DNA from 4 places in the Shinella sp. 1A1 genome. Region 1 is predicted to be linked to each of the others. Evidence: predicted binding sites of a transcription regulator. Region 1 holds the regulator's gene; each other region holds the start of a gene.
The links. The regulator PhoB, encoded in region 1, activates phosphate uptake and scavenging genes when phosphate is short. The targets are predictions, from matches to a motif close to TGTCATNNANCTGTCAT.
Positions count from the first base shown of each region.

Region 1 (4,480 bases):
CATCTACGCCCTTTACATCGTGCGCAAATACCGGGAGCAGTACGAATGAGCCAGGTCTCCCCCATGTCCTCCACGAGCCCCGCCATCGGCATCTCCGCCACGCCCGAACGCCGCGATATCGGCCTTCGTCGCCGCTATGCCGCCGAACGCCGCTTCCGCCTCTTCGGCATGGCCGCCATCGGTTTCGGCCTGCTCTTCCTCTTCCTCCTGCTGTTCTCGGTGGTCTCCAAAGGCTACACGGCGTTCCAGCAGTCGATGATCACGATCCCGGTCGAGTTCTCCGAACAGATCATCGACAAGAACAACGAGCGCGCCAGGAACCCGCAGAAGCTGGTCTCGGCCAACTATCCGGTCGTCGCCCGCAATGCGCTCGCCAAGGTCCTCGGCGTCAGCGAGGACGACCGCGCCGGCCTCAAGGCCGTCAACGGCATGATCTCGGACAGCGTCCGCGTCCAGTTCCGCAACCTCGTCACCGCCGATCCGTCGATCATCGGCACGACGCAGACCGTGACCTTCCTCGCCCACGGCGATCTCGACTCGGCCTTCAAGGGCCAGATCGACCTCTCCGTGCCGGAAAACAACCGCAAGGTCTCCGACAAGCAGGTCGGCTGGATGAACACGCTTGCCGAAAGCGGCGCGCTCTCCAAGCACTTCAACACCGGCCTCTTCGTCAACGGCGCATCGAGCCGTCCGGAAGCCGCCGGCGTCGGCGTCGCACTCGTCGGCTCGCTCTACATGATGCTGATCGTGCTCGTGCTGTCGCTGCCCATCGGCGTCGCCGCCTCGATCTATCTGGAAGAGTTCGCCCCGAAGAACCGCTTCACGGACCTCATCGAGGTGAACATCAACAACCTCGCGGCCGTGCCGTCCATCGTCTACGGTCTGCTCGGCCTTGCCGTCTTCGTCAACTTCGCGGGCTTCCCGCGCTCGGCGGCCCTCGTCGGCGGCCTGGTGCTGACGCTGATGACGCTGCCGACGATCATCATCGCGACCCGCGCGGCGCTGAAGGCCGTGCCCCCGTCGATTCGCTCGGCGGCCCTCGGCCTCGGCGCCTCGAAGATGCAGACCGTGTTCCACCACGTCCTGCCGCTCGCCATGCCCGGCATCCTGACGGGCACGATCATCGGCCTTGCCCACGCGCTGGGCGAGACCGCGCCGCTTCTCCTCATCGGCATGGTCGCCTTCGTCGCCGACGTCCCGGCAACGCCCCTCGATCCGTCGACGGCGCTTCCGGTGCAGATCTACATGTGGGCGAACGAGGCCGAGCGCGCCTTCGTGGAGCGCACGTCGGGAGCCATCATCGTGCTCCTCATCTTCCTCATCCTCATGAACGTCGGCGCCATCCTGCTGCGCCGCCGCTTCGAACGGCGCTGGTAGAAGGACCGATCCTATGAACATGATGTCAGAAGCAGCAGTCGAGAAAGCGCTGGACAAGAAAATGAACGACATTTCCTACAAGATGATCGGCAAGGACGTCTCGGTCTATTACGGCGAGAAGCGCGCCCTCTACGACGTCAACCTCAATGTCCGCGAGAACACCGTGACCGCTCTCATCGGCCCGTCGGGCTGCGGCAAGTCGACGTTCCTGCGCACGCTGAACCGCATGAACGATACCATCGACGGCTGCCGCGTCACCGGCCGCATCACGCTCGACACGGACGATATCTACGATCCGAACATCGACGTGGTGGAGCTGCGCGCCCGCGTCGGCATGGTCTTCCAGAAGCCGAACCCGTTCCCGAAGTCGATCTACGAGAACGTCGCCTACGGCCCGCGCATCCACGGCCTTGCGAAAGCCAAGGCCGACATGGACGCCATCGTCGAGCAGAGCCTCCAGAAGGCGGGTCTGTGGAACGAGGTGAAGGATCGCCTGCATGAAAGCGGCACCGGCCTTTCCGGCGGCCAGCAGCAGCGCCTGTGCATCGCCCGCGCCGTCGCCGTCAGCCCGGAAGTCATCCTGATGGACGAGCCCTGCTCGGCGCTTGACCCCATCGCGACCGCCAAGGTCGAGGAGCTGATCCACGAGCTGCGCGCCAACTTCACCATCGTCATCGTGACGCATTCCATGCAGCAGGCGGCCCGCGTCTCGCAGCGCACCGCCATGTTCCACCTCGGCAACCTCGTCGAGGAGAACGACACCGACAAGATGTTCACCAACCCGGACGACCAGCGCACGCAGGACTACATCATGGGCCGCTTCGGCTGACGGTCTCGTCGCCAAAGCCCCGAATGTCCGCGCGCATCAAGGATAAAGCCATGACATCGACCCATATCGTCTCGATCTATGACGAAGAACTGAAGTACCTCTCCCGCCGTATCTCCGAGATGGGCGGCACCGCCGAGCAGATGGTGTCCGAATCCGTCCGCGCCCTCGTCACCGCGGATGCGGCGCTGGCCCAGAAGGTCATCTCGGAAGACGTGATCCTCGACAATGCCGAGCGCCAGATCAACGAGAAGGCCATCGTCACCATCGCCAAGCGCCAGCCGATGGCGGCGGACCTGCGCGAGATCATGGGCACGATCCGCATCGCGGCCGAGCTGGAACGCGTCGGCGACCTCGGCAAGAACACCGCCAAGCGCGTCATCGCCGTGCAGAGCTCGGGCATGCCCCGCAAGCTCGCCCGCGGCCTGGAGCACCTGGCCGAGCTCGCCCTGATGCAGCTCAAGGAAGTGCTCGACGTCTTCGCCACCCGCTCGGTGGACAAGGCCAAGGCCATCCGCGAGCGCGACGACGAGATCGACGCGATCTACACCTCGCTGTTCCGCGAACTCCTGACCTACATGATGGAAGACCCGCGCAACATCACGCCCTGCACCCATCTCCTGTTCTGCGCCAAGAACATCGAGCGCATCGGCGACCACGCGACCAACATCGCCGAAACCATCTATTACATGGCGACCGGCTCGCAGCCGGAAGGCGAGCGTCCGAAGGACGATACCTCGACCTCCGTCGTCGCCGCCGACGTTGCCGACGCCTCCGAGTAAGCGAGTAGGGTTCGACACATGGTGCCCAGAATAGCCGTCGTCGAAGACGAGGAGGCGCTCAGCGTCCTCCTGCGCTACAACCTCGAAGCCGAGGGCTTCGAGGTCGACACGATCCTCTCCGGCGACGAGGCCGAGATGCGCCTGCAGGAGCGCATGCCGGACCTTCTCATCCTCGACTGGATGCTGCCCGGCGTTTCCGGCATCGAGCTCTGCCGGCGCTTGCGCCAGCGGCCCGAGACCGAGCGCCTGCCGATCATCATGCTGACGGCGCGCGGCGAGGAGAGCGAGCGCGTGCGCGGCCTTGCCACCGGCGCGGACGACTATGTGGTGAAGCCCTTCTCGACGCCGGAGCTGGTCGCCCGCGTGCGCGCCATGCTGCGCAGGGCCAAGCCCGAGGTCGTCTCGACGGTGCTGCGCTGCGGCGACATCGAGCTCGACCGCGACACGCACCGCGTCCACCGCCGCACCCGCGAAGTCCGCCTCGGCCCGACGGAATTCCGCCTCCTGGAATTCCTGATGACGTCGCCCGGCCGCGTCTTCTCGCGCTCGCAGCTCCTTGACGGCGTCTGGGGCCACGACATTTATGTCGACGAGCGTACCGTCGACGTCCATGTCGGCCGCCTGCGCAAGGCGCTCAACTTCGCCAATATGCAGGATGTCATCCGCACGGTCCGCGGTGCCGGCTACTCGCTGGAAACCTGACCGGACGAACTTCCTCCCAAGGACGGAAATGGGCCCTTCGGGGCCTGTTTGCGTTTAGGGAGCTTCCGGCCAGCGCTTCTGGCAAAGCCCGAAACCCTCTCCTTCGCTCGGGCCCGTCTCGAGCATCTGCAACGTTTCTGTTTTCCGATGCGTTGGCAGATCCTCGGCACAAGGCCGAGGATGACGCTGACGGAGGTGCGAGGGCCGTCAACAAAAAGGCCGGCGTTTCCGCCGGCCTCTTTTTCTTCATTCCTGTCGCCAGGTCTCAGAACTCTTCCCAGTCATCCTGCGCGAGCGCCGTGTTGCCGGCGACCTGCGGGATGGCGCGGGCCGCGCTGCGCGGGGCCTGGTAGGCGGCACGCTGCGGCTGGGCCTGCGGGCGCATGGCCTGCTGGACCGGCTGCTGGGCGGCCATGGCCGCGGCGCCGGCGCGGAAGCGGGCGACGAGCGCCTTCAGCGTCTGCGCCTCGTCGTTGAGCGCCATCGAGGCGGCGGTGGTTTCCTCCACCATCGCGGCGTTCTGCTGCGTGACCTGGTCCATCTGGTTGACGGCCGAGTTGATCTCCTTGAGGCCGACGGCCTGCTCGGAGGCCGAGGACGAGATCTGGCGGATGAGGCCGTTGATCTGGATGACCTGCTCGGCGATGTTCTCCAGCGCGCCGCCGGCCTTGCCGACGAGATCGACACCCTCGCGGACCTGCACCTCGGAGGTGTTGATCAGCGTCTTGATCTCCTTGGCGGCGTTTGCCGAGCGCTGGGCGAGTTCACGCACTTCCTGGGCGACGACCGCGAA
Region 1 is NZ_AP039671.1:161,232-165,711, forward strand. It holds gene pstC (phosphate ABC transporter permease subunit PstC) at 1-49, shown strand, start outside; gene pstA (phosphate ABC transporter permease PstA) at 64-1,377, shown strand; gene pstB (phosphate ABC transporter ATP-binding protein PstB) at 1,391-2,206, shown strand; gene phoU (phosphate signaling complex protein PhoU) at 2,257-2,985, shown strand; gene phoB (phosphate regulon transcriptional regulator PhoB) at 3,004-3,687, shown strand; gene ACZ48C_RS00845 (methyl-accepting chemotaxis protein) at 3,953-4,480, opposite strand, start outside.

Region 2 (4,480 bases), 490 kb from region 1:
ACGAATTCGGCACGCCGACCGCCTTTGCCCGCAACGTCGAGCTGGAATACCAGCGCAACGGCGAGCGCTACCGCTTCCTCAAGTGGGGCCAGCAGGCGTTCCAGAACTTCCGCGTCGTTCCCCCGGGCACCGGCATCTGTCACCAGGTCAATCTGGAATATCTGGGCCAGACGGTTTGGACCAAGGAAGAAGACGGCGAGATCATCGCCTACCCGGATACCTGTGTCGGCACGGACAGCCACACGACCATGATCAACGGCCTTGGCGTTCTCGGCTGGGGCGTGGGCGGCATCGAAGCCGAGGCCGCCATGCTCGGCCAGCCGGTCTCCATGCTCCTGCCCGAGGTCATCGGCTTCAAGCTGACCGGCAAGCTCAAGGAAGGCGTCACGGCGACCGACCTCGTGCTGATGGTCGTGCAGATGCTGCGCAAGAAGGGCGTCGTCTCGAAGTTCGTCGAATTCTTCGGCCCCGGCCTCGACAACATGACGCTCGCCGACCGCGCGACGATCGGCAATATGGGTCCGGAATACGGCGCGACCTGCGGCTTCTTCCCGGTCGACGGCGAGACCGTCAACTACCTCACCATGTCCGGCCGCGAAGAGCAGCGCATTGCCCTCGTTGAAGCCTATTCGAAGGCCCAGGGCATGTGGCGTGACGGCGACGGCTCCGACCTCGTCTTCACCGACACGCTCGAACTCGACCTCGGCGACGTGGTTCCGGCCATGGCCGGCCCGAAGCGCCCGGAAGGCCGCATCCCGCTGGAAAACATCGCCTCCGGCTTCGCGACGTCGATGGACAACGACTACAAGAAGCCCGGCCAGCTTTCGAACCGCTACGCCGTCGAAGGCACGGACTACGATATCGGCCACGGCGACGTCGCCATCGCCGCCATCACGTCCTGCACCAACACGTCCAACCCGTCGGTCCTCATCGCCGCCGGCCTTCTCGCCCGCAACGCGGTCGCCAAGGGCCTGAAGACGAAGCCGTGGGTCAAGACGTCGCTGGCACCGGGATCGCAGGTCGTCGGCGAATACCTCGCCAAGTCGGGCCTGCAGGCCGACCTCGACAAGCTCGGCTTCAACCTCGTCGGCTTCGGCTGCACGACCTGCATCGGCAATTCCGGCCCGCTGCCGGCGCCGATCTCCAAGACGATCAACGACAAGGGCCTGATCGCCGCGGGCGTCCTTTCGGGCAACCGCAACTTCGAAGGCCGCATCTCGCCGGACGTGCAGGCGAACTACCTCGCCTCCCCGCCGCTCGTCGTCGCCTACGCACTTGCCGGTACGGTCCAGAAGGACCTGACCAAGGAGCCGATCGGCGAAGACCGGGACGGCAACCCCGTCTACCTCAAGGACATCTGGCCCTCCTCCAAGGAGATCCAGGAGTTCATCATGAAGTACGTCACGCGTGAGCTCTATGCCACGAAGTATGCCGACGTCTTCAAGGGCGACGAGAACTGGCAGGCCGTGCAGGTTCCCGAGGGGCAGACCTATGCCTGGGACGACAAGTCGACCTATGTGCAGAACCCGCCCTATTTCGTGGGCATGGGCAAGACCGGCTCGGGCCTCAAGAACATCGAAGGTGCGCGCGTCCTCGGTCTCTTCGGCGACAAGATCACGACCGACCACATTTCCCCGGCCGGTTCGATCAAGGCGGCTTCCCCGGCCGGTGCATACCTCACGGACAATGGCGTCGCGGTCGCGGACTTCAACCAGTACGGCACGCGCCGTGGCAACCATGAGGTCATGATGCGTGGCACCTTCGCCAATATCCGCATCCGCAACCACATGCTCGGTCCGAACGGCAAGGAAGGTGGCTACACGATCCACTATCCGTCCAAGGAAGAGTTGTCGATCTACGACGCGGCCATGAAGTACAAGGCCGAGGGCGTTCCGCTCGTCATCTTCGCCGGCGTCGAATACGGCAACGGCTCCTCGCGCGACTGGGCGGCCAAGGGCACCAACCTCCTCGGCGTCAAGGCCGTGGTGGCGCAGTCCTTCGAGCGCATCCACCGCTCCAACCTCGTCGGCATGGGCGTCGTGCCCTTCGTCTTCGAGGAAGGTACGACCTGGGCTTCGCTCGACCTCAAGGGCGATGAAGTCGTCACGATCGAGGGCCTGGAAGGCGACATCAAGCCGCGCGAGAAGAAGATCGCGAAGATCACCTACTCCGACGGCACGGTGAAGGAAGTTCCGCTCCTCTGCCGCATCGATACGCTGGACGAGGTGACCTACATGAACAATGGCGGCATCCTGCAGACCGTTCTTCGCGACCTCGCCGCCTGAGCCACCAACGGCTGAAAACGAAGTGCCGGGGCAGAAAGCCCCGGCATTTTTCGTTTTCGAGGGCAAAAATCTCACTCCATCGTGACTTCCTGTTGAAGCGGCAAGGGCGTAAGACGGCTGAAAAGGCTGGCCTGCGGCCGGCATTGCATTGGAAATGATCATGCCGAGACCGTATGTACCGGAATGTCTGGCGATCCTGCTGACGCTCGGCGCCGGCATCGCCCATGCACAGGAAGCGAACGCGCCGAAGGGCGTCGTCGAGCTTTTCACCAGCCAGGGCTGCTCCTCCTGCCCGCCGGCCGACAAGGCGCTCGAGACGCTTGCACGCGAAGGCAAGGTCGTCGCCCTCGCCTATCATGTCGACTACTGGAACTATCTCGGCTGGGCGGACACGCTCGCCTCCAAGGACAATACCGCCCGGCAATATGCCTATGCCCGCATGTTCGGCCGCAACGGTGTCTATACGCCCCAGGCCGTGCTGAACGGCCGCGAGCACATCAACGGCGCCGACCTTTCCGGCATCCGCACCCGCCTCGATTCCCTGCCGAAGGAAGGCAAGGGGCTCGACGTACCGGTGACCGTCGAGGTGAAGAACGACGAGCTGCGCATCCACGTCGGAGCCGGGCAGGGCAAGGCCAATATCGTGATCGCCTATTTCGAGCGCGAACGCTCGATCAATATCGACAAGGGCGAGAATCGCGGCAAGACCGTCAATTACTGGCACGCCGTGACCAATATGGAAACGATCGGCATGTGGGAGGGCAAGGAGACCAATCTGGTGCTTCCCGCCGACATGCTGAAGAAGAAGGAAAAGCCCGGCGGCTGCGCCGTGCTTCTCCAGCGCATGAAGACGGCCGACACGCCCGGCGCGATCCTCGGGGCGACGGTTCTGGCAGGCGACGAGGCATCACGGTAAATCCTCCCCCGCGGGGGAGGTCCGGTCCGGCTTCTTCGAGGGGCTGGGGCTTGAGGGTTCGAAGAAAGACGGACCGGACCGGGACGAAGCTGCCGGCAACGGATACAGGGCAACTTCGACAGTCGCGCACCGTTCCGAACCGGCTTCCTGCTTGAGGCAACAGACTGGTACGGGCCGCGACGGGCGAACTCTCTCTTTTAATTTGGGCTTCTGTTTGTCTGAAATGCGGCGGGACAGATTTTTGCGAAATCGCCGCTTTCGGCCCATCCAGCTTGCATTTCAGCGCCGCTCAGGCACACTGTCACGCAGCCGTCACAGACGAGGTGCGGAGATTCGATGACCGATCAGCCGGATTTGCAGGCGTCCAGTGTCGTGGTCGACCTCAAGGAATACCGCAACAGCAAGGATCCGCTGCCGGTGACCTTCCACCGCCGTGAACTCGATGCGATCCTCTGGGTCTATGGCCGCATGGTGGGTGAAGGCGAATGGCGCGACTATGCCATCGACCATATGCGCGACAAGGCCGTCTTCTCGATCTTCAAGCGATCCGGCGAAATGCCGCTCTACCGGGTGGAGAAGAACCCGAAGCTTGCCGCCAAGCAGGGCGCCTACAGCGTCGTCAACCAGCAGGGCATGATCCTGAAGCGCGGGCACGAACTGAACCAGGTGCTGAAGGTCTTCGACAAGGTATTGCGTCTCGTCGAGACGTAAGCCCGCCCTTCCCCTTCTCCCGCTTCCAATGAAGTCACCCTCGGGCTTGACCCAAGGATTCAAGTAGCTCGGCATTTGCGGCGTGGATGCTCTAGTCAGGTCCGAGCATGACGGAGAGGAGGTTACGACCTACCCCGATCACCCTTCAATTCACCCCATCGTCCCCGGATAGTCCACCACCGACGGCTCCGTCTCCGCTCCGTCGCCGAGGGCGCGCTGCATGAAGACCGTGTCCAGCCAGCGGCCGTGCTTGAAGCCGGTCGCCGTCATGCGGCCCGAATGCGCAAAGCCGGCGGCGCTGTGGACGGCAATGGAGGCCGGGTGCGCGCCGCCGATGACGGCCACCATCTGGCGGAAGCCGAGATCCGTGCAGCGGCGGATGAGCTCGGCCAAGAGCGCCTTGCCGACGCCCTTGCCGCGCGCTTCCGGCGCCAGATAGACCGAGTCCTCCACCAGCCAGCGATAGGCCGGCCGCGTGCGGAAGGCCGAAGCATAGGCATAGCCGAGGATGAGGCCGGTCTGCTCCACCGCCACGATATAGGGATAGCCCTTGCCGGTGATCGCCGTG
Region 2 is NZ_AP039671.1:3,114,052-3,118,531, forward strand. It holds gene acnA (aconitate hydratase AcnA) at 1-2,285, shown strand, start outside; gene ACZ48C_RS15265 (DUF1223 domain-containing protein) at 2,443-3,201, shown strand; gene ACZ48C_RS15270 (DUF2794 domain-containing protein) at 3,538-3,912, shown strand; gene ACZ48C_RS15275 (N-acetyltransferase family protein) at 4,063-4,480, opposite strand, start outside.
Region 2: ACZ48C_RS15270 (DUF2794 domain-containing protein) is a predicted target of PhoB. The motif match lies at 3,501-3,517, and genes of this name have one in related genera.

Region 3 (4,480 bases), 1.5 Mb from region 1:
GATGAAGCCGGAGCGCCAGACGAAGCGGTTGAGCTGGTCGAGATAGGCGTCGAAATCGGTGATCGGCCGCGAAGCGACGCCGGTTTCGGCCGCGGCGCGCGCGACGGCCGGCGCGATGCGCAGGATGAGGCGCTGGTCGAAGGGCGAGGGGATCAGGTAGTTCGGGCCGAAGCTCGGCGTATCGCCGGAATAGGCGCGGGCGGCAACGTCGGACACTTCCTCACGGGCGAGCGCGGCGATGGCCCGCACGGCCGCCATCTTCATCTCCTCGTTGATCGTGCGCGCGCCGCAATCGAGCGCGCCGCGGAAGATGTAGGGGAAGCAGAGGACGTTGTTGACCTGGTTGGGGAAGTCGGAGCGGCCGGTGCAGATCATCGCGTCGGGACGGGCGGCGCGCGCCTCCTCCGGCATGATCTCCGGCTTCGGGTTGGCGAGCGCCATGATCAGCGGCTTTTCCGCCATGCGCACGAGAAGCTCCGGCTTCAGCACGCCGGCGGCCGAAAGGCCGAGGAAGACGTCGGCGCCGTCGATGGTCTCGGAAAGCTGGCGCTTGTCCGTCTCCTGCGCGTAGACGGCCTTCCACTGGTCCATCAGTTCTTCGCGGCCCTTGTAGACGACGCCCTCGATGTCGTGGACCCAGATGTTCTCGACTTTCGCGCCGAGGGCGACGAGCTGGTTGAGGCAGGCGAGCGCGGCAGCGCCAGCGCCGGAAGCGACGATCTTGGCGTCGGGCAGCGACTTGCCGGCGAGCTCCAGGCCGTTCAGGACGGCGGCCGCGACGATGATCGCCGTGCCGTGCTGGTCGTCGTGGAAAACGGGAATGTCCATCTTCTCGCGGAGCTGGCGCTCCACCTCGAAGCATTCCGGCGCCTTGATGTCTTCCAGGTTGATGCCGCCGAAGGTCGGCTCCAGCGCGGAGACGACATCGACCATCTCCCCGACGGTCGGCGCGTCGATCTCGATGTCGAAGACGTCGATGCCGGCGAATTTCTTGAAGAGGACGGCCTTGCCCTCCATCACCGGCTTGGAGGCGAGGGGGCCGATATTGCCGAGGCCGAGCACGGCCGTGCCGTTGGAGACAACCGCGACGAGGTTGGCGCGGGCGGTGTAGTCGGCGGCGGTGTTCGGATCGTCGCGGATCGCAAGACACGGCGCTGCGACGCCCGGCGAATAGGCGAGCGCGAGGTCGCGCTGGTTGCCGAGCGGCTTGGTCGGGTTGATCTCCAGCTTGCCGGGACGCGGATGACGGTGGAAGAAGAGGGCCTGCTGGTCAATGTCGCCGCTTGCGGGGCCGTCCTGCGTCCTCGATTTATCAGCCGTGCTCATGATGCGTCCTGCCATATGCTGTTTTCGTCGCGGTTTCTCGGGGGCGAAGCCGCCGCAACGGTAAGTTTCCGGAGTCTTCCATAAAGCCGCAATCGCCGGCCTGTGCAATGCCTATTTGCTGCCGGAAAAGGCATAGGTGTGTCATCAATCTGAAACAGGAGTCTGGTTTTCAACGGGAGGAAAGCCGCCCGTCCGAAGAGGATCGCGGCGGCCGGCCACCCGGAGACAGACGCATGACCGCGACCCCCGTCGACCCCAATGTCCGCCACTTCCGCACGCTGTTCATCTCGGACGTGCATCTCGGATCGAAGGCCGCCAAGGCGGACTTCCTGATCGACTTCCTGCGGCATCACGAAGCGGAGACCATCGTGCTCGTCGGCGACATCGTCGACGGCTGGCGCCTCAAGCGCAACTGGTACTGGCCGCAGGCCTTCAACGACGTGACGCAGAAGCTCCTGCGCAAGGCCCGCAAGGGCACCCGCATCGTCTATATTCCCGGCAACCACGACGAATTCCTGCGCGACTTCCCCGGCACGCATTTCGGCGGCGTCGAGGTGGCCGAGCGTATCATCCACGAGGCCGCCGACGGTCGGCGCTACCTCGTGCTGCACGGCGACGAGTTCGACGTGGTGGTGCGCCATGCCCGCGTCGTCGCCTATCTCGGCGACTGGGCCTATGACGCGGCCATCGCGATCAACGTCGTCTTCGCCGCCATCCGCCGCCGGCTGGGGCTGCCCTACTGGTCCTTCTCCTCCTGGGCCAAGCAGCAGGTGAAGACGGCCGTGAACTTCATCGGCGAATTCCAGAGGGTCGTCGTCGAGGAGGCGCGCCGCAACGATGCGGATGGCGTCATCTGCGGCCATATCCACCATGCCGTGATCACCGAGATCGACGGCATCCGCTACATCAACAGCGGCGACTGGGTGGAAAGCTGCACGGCCATCGCCGAGCACCACGACGGCCGGATGGAGCTGATCACCTGGCAGCAGATGGCCGCAGCCCCCGTCGAGGTCCTGCCGGTCTCGCGCCAGATGCCCGCCATCGAGGTGCGGGAGCCGGCCGGCGTGGAGGCTGCGTAGGGGGATTTTCGTTAGGGCAATCTTTGGGGCTTGCCCCTCACCCTAACCCTCTCCCCGCAGGCGGGGAGAGGGAACTTGCCCCAAGCGACGTTGGGGGAAATTGGGGAAACCGGTGCGGCATATCCCTTCGCCCCGCTTGCGGGGAGAAGGTGGCCGGCAGGCCGGATGAGGGGCGCGGCGTACACCGTGAAAGCCGCTCTCGCGGGGAGGCGCCGCCTCGCAGAATTATCCGCCGCCGCCCGCAGAAATAGCGGATTGGCGTACGTATATCGGCGTGATAGAGCGGAGGGCGTTCCAACGCAGGTTCCCCGCCAATGACTGCCCCTTCCGGGTTTACCGTGACCGCCGGCGCGCCGCCGTATTTTGCCGCGCGCATCGCCCTCGTCTTTTGCGCGCCGATGATGGTCAACGGCATTGCGCTGCCGTTCTTCCCGGTCTGGCTCGAAACCCTGTCGATGAACGATTTCCAGATCGGCATCGTGCTCGCCCTGCCGATGTTCGTGCGCGTCTTCACCGCGCCCGCGGCGGGTGTCATTGCGGACCGGATCGGCGAGCGCTCGGTCGTGCTCATGTGGTCGGGCGTGTTGTCGCTGGCGACGGCGCTCCTGTTCTTCGGCGTGCACGGCTTCTGGCCGGTACTCCTGCTCTATACGCTGCAATGCGCGGTCTATTCGCCCTATGTACCGATCACCGACGCCATCGCGCTTTCGGGCGTGCGGCGCTGGAATTTCGACTACAGCCGGATGCGGCTGTGGGGCTCGCTCGCCTTCATCGTAGCGACGATGATCGGCGGCTGGCTTGCCGGGCTCTACGGGGGGGCGATGGTGCTGCCGGCGATGGCCGCGGCCTTCGCGCTGACGGTGGTGGGGGCGGTGATCGTGCCGAAGATCGGCCGGCCGCGCCGTCCGTCCCCCATCGCGGCGATCGCCACCATGCCGGCGGCGCGCACGCTCCGGCAGCGCGACGTGCAGCTCATGCTGATCGGCGTTTCACTGGTCAATGCGAGCCATGCCATGCTCTATGCCTTCTCGGTGATCTACTGGCGCAAGAAGGGCTTCAGCGGCACGGATATCGGCCTTCTCTGGAGCGTCGGCGTCCTTGCCGAGGTGATCCTCTTCGCCTGCGCCGTCCGGCTGCGGCGGCGTTTCAATCTCTGGTCCATGATGATCTTCGGTTGTTCGGCCGCGGTCGGGCGCTGGCTGGTCTTTCCGCTCGAGATGCCGTTCGCCGGCTATTTCGTGCTGCAATGCCTGCATGCCTTCACCTTCGCGCTCCTGCATGTCAGCGTGCAGAGCCGCATGGTCGAGCGCGTGGCGGAGGAGCAGGAGGCGGCGGCGCAGGGGCTTTATTTCTTCTACACCGGCATCTTCATGGCGGCGGCCACCTTCATCTCCGGCTATGCCTTCAACTGGTATGGCGTCGACGGGTTCTATCTGATGTCCGTCATCGCGGCGGCGGGACTCGTCTGCGTCGTCGCAGGGCGATTCGCCGCGCCGCGCCTGGGCGATCAGCCCCAGAGCGTGGCTTCCGGCGGATAGACGTTCGAGCCCTCGTAGTGAAGGCCGGGTTCCCGGTCGCGGGCCAGCAGCAGCGGGCCGTCTAGATCGACGAAATCGGCGCCCTGTGCCAAAAGCACCGCCGGGGCCATGCCGAGCGACGTGCCGACCATGCAGCCCACCATGATCTTCAATCCATGGTCGCGCGCGGCCTGTCTGAGGGCTAGCGCCTCCGTCAGCCCGCCGGTCTTGTCGAGCTTGATGTTGACCGCGTCGTAGCGGTCGGCGAGCGCCGCCACGTCCTGCGTGCGGTGCACGCTCTCATCGGCGCAGACCGGGATGGGGCGCGCATGGTCGCGAAGCGCCGAATCGCCTCCAGCGGGAAGCGGCTGCTCGACGAGGGCGATGCGCGCCTCGGCGCAGAGCGCGAAATGATGGGCGAGGTTTTCCGGCGTCCAGCCCTCGTTGGCGTCGAGGATGATGGCGCTTTCCGGCGCGCCGGTGCGCACCGCGCGGATGCGGGCGGCATCGTCCGGCGTGCCGACCTTGACCTTCAGCAGCGGCCGCCAGGCATGTTCG
Region 3 is NZ_AP039671.1:1,673,687-1,678,166, reverse strand. It holds gene ACZ48C_RS08435 (NADP-dependent malic enzyme) at 1-1,326, opposite strand, end outside; gene ACZ48C_RS08430 (UDP-2,3-diacylglucosamine diphosphatase) at 1,560-2,405, shown strand; gene ACZ48C_RS08425 (MFS transporter) at 2,720-3,943, shown strand; gene dgcA (N-acetyl-D-Glu racemase DgcA) at 3,913-4,480, opposite strand, start outside.
Region 3: ACZ48C_RS08430 (UDP-2,3-diacylglucosamine diphosphatase) is a predicted target of PhoB. The motif match lies at 1,466-1,482, and genes of this name have one in related genera.

Region 4 (4,480 bases), 920 kb from region 1:
GACTTCCTTGATGGTTCGTCTGGTTCGGCGCGGGGGTGGGGCACCTCGGCGCCGGGCTTGAAAAAGCGTTAGCCGCACGCCACCTGTGGATGGAAAAGATAGCCGGCCCGGTGTTCCCAGGCACCGAGTGGACCGGTTCCCGGAAACGGGACGTTTGAAAGGAAATGACATGACGAAAAAGACGTCTGCGCCGCACGATTCCACGGCCTTCCCGGTCCTGCCCCTGCGCGACATCGTGGTGTTCCCGCACATGATCGTGCCGCTGTTCGTCGGTCGCGAGAAGTCGATCCGCGCGCTGGAAGAGGTGATGGGCACCGACAAGCAGATCATGCTTGCCACCCAGATCAACGCTTCCGACGACGATCCGGAGACCGACGCCATCTACCGCATCGGCACCGTCGCCAACGTTCTCCAGCTCCTGAAGCTGCCTGACGGTACCGTGAAGGTTCTCGTCGAGGGCCGCGCCCGCGCGGAGATCGACGGCTACACCGAGCGCGAGGAGTTCTACGAGGCGATGGCGCATGTGCTGCCTGAGCCGGACGAGGACCCGGTCGAGATCGAGGCGCTGTCGCGCTCGGTCGTCTCCGAGTTCGAGAACTATGTGAAGCTCAACAAGAAGATTTCGCCGGAAGTCGTCGGCGCCGCGAGCCAGATCGAGGACTACTCGAAGCTCGCCGACACCGTCGCTTCGCACCTCTCCATCAAGATCGTCGAAAAGCAGGAAATGCTCGAGACGACCAGTGTCAAGCTGCGCCTCGAAAAGGCGCTCGGCTTCATGGAAGGCGAGATCTCGGTCCTGCAGGTGGAAAAGCGCATCCGCTCGCGCGTCAAGCGCCAGATGGAGAAGACCCAGCGCGAATACTACCTCAACGAACAGATGAAGGCGATCCAGAAGGAACTCGGCGACGGCGAGGACGGCCGCGACGAGATGGCCGAACTGGAAGAGAAGATCGCCAAGGTCAAGCTCTCCAAGGAGGCCCGTGAGAAGGCGGATGCCGAGCTGAAGAAGCTGCGCCAGATGAGCCCGATGTCGGCGGAAGCCACCGTCGTGCGCAATTATCTCGACTGGCTGACGGGCATTCCGTGGGGCAAGAAGTCGAAGATCAAGACCGACCTGAACGCCGCCGAGAAGATCCTCGACGAGGATCATTTCGGCCTCGACAAGGTCAAGGAGCGCATCGTCGAATATCTCGCCGTGCAGGCCCGCTCGACCAAGATCAAGGGCCCGATCCTGTGCCTCGTCGGTCCTCCGGGCGTCGGCAAGACCTCGCTCGCCAAGTCGATCGCCAAGGCGACCGGCCGCGAATATATCCGCATGGCGCTCGGCGGCGTGCGTGACGAGGCCGAGATCCGCGGTCACCGCCGCACCTATATCGGCTCGATGCCCGGCAAGGTCATCCAGTCGATGAAGAAGGCGAAGAAGTCCAACCCGCTCTTCCTGCTCGACGAGATCGACAAGATGGGCATGGACTTCCGCGGCGACCCGTCTTCGGCCCTGCTCGAGGTGCTGGATCCGGAACAGAACTCGACCTTCATGGATCACTACCTGGAAGTCGAATACGACCTGTCCAACGTCATGTTCGTGACGACGGCGAACACGCTGAACATTCCCGCGCCCCTGATGGACCGCATGGAAGTGATCCGCATCGCCGGCTACACGGAGGAAGAGAAGCTGGAAATCGCCAAGCGGCACCTGCTGCCCAAGGCGATCCGTGACCACGCGCTGCAGCCGAAGGAATTCTCGGTCACCGACGGCGCGCTGATGGCGGTCATCCAGCAGTACACCCGCGAGGCGGGCGTTCGTAACTTCGAGCGTGAACTGATGAAGCTCGCCCGCAAGGCGGTCACCGAGATCATCAAGGGCAAGGCGAAGAAGGTCGAGGTCACGGCTGACAACATCCATGACTTCCTCGGCGTTCCGCGCTTCCGCCACGGCGAAGCCGAGCGTGAGGACCAGGTCGGCGTCGTCACGGGCCTTGCCTGGACGGAAGTCGGCGGCGAGTTGCTCACCATCGAAGGCGTCAGCCTGCCGGGTGGCAAGGGCCGCATGACGGTCACCGGCAACCTGAAGGACGTGATGAAGGAATCGATTTCGGCGGCGGCCTCCTATGTCCGCTCGCGCGCCGTCGATTTCGGCATCGAGCCGCCGCGCTTCGACAAGACGGATATCCACGTGCATGTGCCGGAAGGCGCGACGCCGAAGGACGGTCCGTCGGCCGGTATCGCCATGGCGACCGCCATCGTCTCCATCATGACCGGCATCCCTGTCTCGAAGGATATCGCGATGACGGGCGAAGTGACGCTGCGCGGCCGGGTCCTGCCGATCGGCGGCCTCAAGGAAAAGCTGCTCGCGGCGCTTCGCGGCGGCATCAAGAAGGTGCTGATCCCGGAAGAGAACGCCAAGGACCTGGCGGACATTCCGGACAATGTGAAGAACAGCATGGAGATCGTCCCGGTCTCGCGGATGGGCGAGGTGATCGCGCATGCGCTCACCCGCAAGCCCGAGCCGATCGAGTGGGACGGCACGGTCGAGGCGGCCAAGGTGCCGCCCGTCGAATCGACCGAGGACGGCGCCGGAGCGGTCGCGCACTGAGCCTTCCGCCCGGGGCAATTTGCCCGGCCATGACTGGAAAATGCCAAAAGACCGGCCCTTGGGCCGGTCTTTTTCGTCGAAAAGAGTGTGTAAACCCCGGATTATCAGGCTTTCCGGGCGAAATATTCTTGCGGGGCGAAGGCCGATGCGTATTCTGCCCCCGACTTGTATGAGTCGTTTCAAACCGTAAGAAAGGGGTGGAAACATGAACAAGAATGAACTCGTATCCGCAGTGGCTGAGAAGTCTGGCCTCTCCAAGACGGACGCAGCATCTGCTGTCGACGCCGTTTTCGAGACGATCCAGGGCGAACTCAAGAACGGCGGCGACGTTCGTCTCGTCGGTTTCGGCAATTTCTCCGTGTCGCGTCGTGAAGCTTCGAAGGGCCGCAACCTTTCGACGGGCGCCGAGATCGAAATCCCGGCTCGCAACGTGCCGAAGTTCTCGGCCGGCAAGGGCCTGAAGGACGCCGTCAACGGCTGATCTTCAGCCGCCGTGTGATCTCCGCGTGCAAGCGCGGCCGGTCCTGCGGCAGCTAAACGCTCTCCGCCTTTCGCGCGTCGTCACCGACGCGCGGCGCTGGAGGGCAGAGCGGTTATCCACTCCGCCGCCATCCTGATTTCAGGATCTGGGGTCCGGTTCGTCCGGGCCCCTTTTTATTTGCGCGGAAGGCGCACCCCACCATCTCGATTGTCATCGCGCTGTAACAGGAAAGCCTCAGAACCGCCGGGTTCCTATTGACCGGATTCCGGAGGATTTCATGAAAACCCGTTCGCTCACCGCTGCGCTGGCAGCGGTCCTCGCCGCATCGGTGGCCTCTGCCGCCAGCGCCGAGCCCGTATTCAATCGCATTGCGTCCTTTGCCGTCGCCGATAACCTGCCGGAAGGCGCGGACAAGGCGAAGCCGACCTCGTCCGAAATCATCGCCGCCTCCGAGGACGGCAACACGCTCGTCTATTCCGACAGCCCGAACAAGGCGATCGGCTTCATCGACATCACCGACGCCAGGGCGCCGAAGGCCGGCGGCACCGTCGCCTTCGAAGGCGAACCGACCTCCGTGACCTTTGCGGCTGGCAAGGCGCTGGTCGCCGTCAACACGCGCGAAAGCTATGTGAAGCCTTCCGGCATCCTCGCCCAGGTCGACGTCGCCTCGAAGACGGTCGATGCGACCTGCGATCTCGGCGGCCAGCCGGATTCGATCGCACTCAACAAGGATAAGACGCTCGCCGCGATCGCCATCGAAAACGAGCGCGACGAAGAGGTCAATGACGGCGCCATCCCGCAGATGCCGGCCGGCGATCTGGTTCTTCTCTCGCTGAAGGACGGCGTCGTCGATTGCGGCTCGATCAAGCACGTAGCCCTGACCGGCCTTGCCGAAATCGCCGGGGGGGACCCCGAGCCTGAATTCGTCTCCTTCAACGGTCTCGACGAAGTCGCCGTCACCCTGCAGGAAAACAACCATATCGTCATCGTCGACGGCAAGACGGGCGCGGTGAAAACCCACTTCTCCGCCGGCACCGTCAGCCTCGAAGGCGTCGATACCAAGAAGGACGGTGCGCTGAAGTTCACCGGCAAGGTCGAGGACGTCGCCCGCGAACCCGACGCCGTGAAGTGGCTGGACGACAACCGCCTCGTCGTCGCCAATGAAGGCGACTGGAAGGGCGGCGCCCGCGGCTTCACCATCTTCGACAAGCAGGGCAAGGTTCTCTATGAGAATGGCCCGGCCTTCGAACGCGAGATCGCCAAGATCGGTCACTACCCGGACAAGCGCAACAAGAAGGGCGTCGAGCCGGAAGGCCTGGAAGCCGCGAAATTCGGCGAGGACAACCTGTTCTTCGTGCTGGCCGAGCGCGCCTCCATCGTCGGCGTCTACAAGGACACCGGCGGCG
Region 4 is NZ_AP039671.1:1,083,502-1,087,981, forward strand. It holds gene lon (endopeptidase La) at 170-2,593, shown strand; gene hupB (DNA-binding protein HupB) at 2,799-3,074, shown strand; gene ACZ48C_RS05345 (esterase-like activity of phytase family protein) at 3,352-4,480, shown strand, end outside.
Region 4: ACZ48C_RS05345 (esterase-like activity of phytase family protein) is a predicted target of PhoB. The motif match lies at 3,283-3,299, and genes of this name have one in related genera.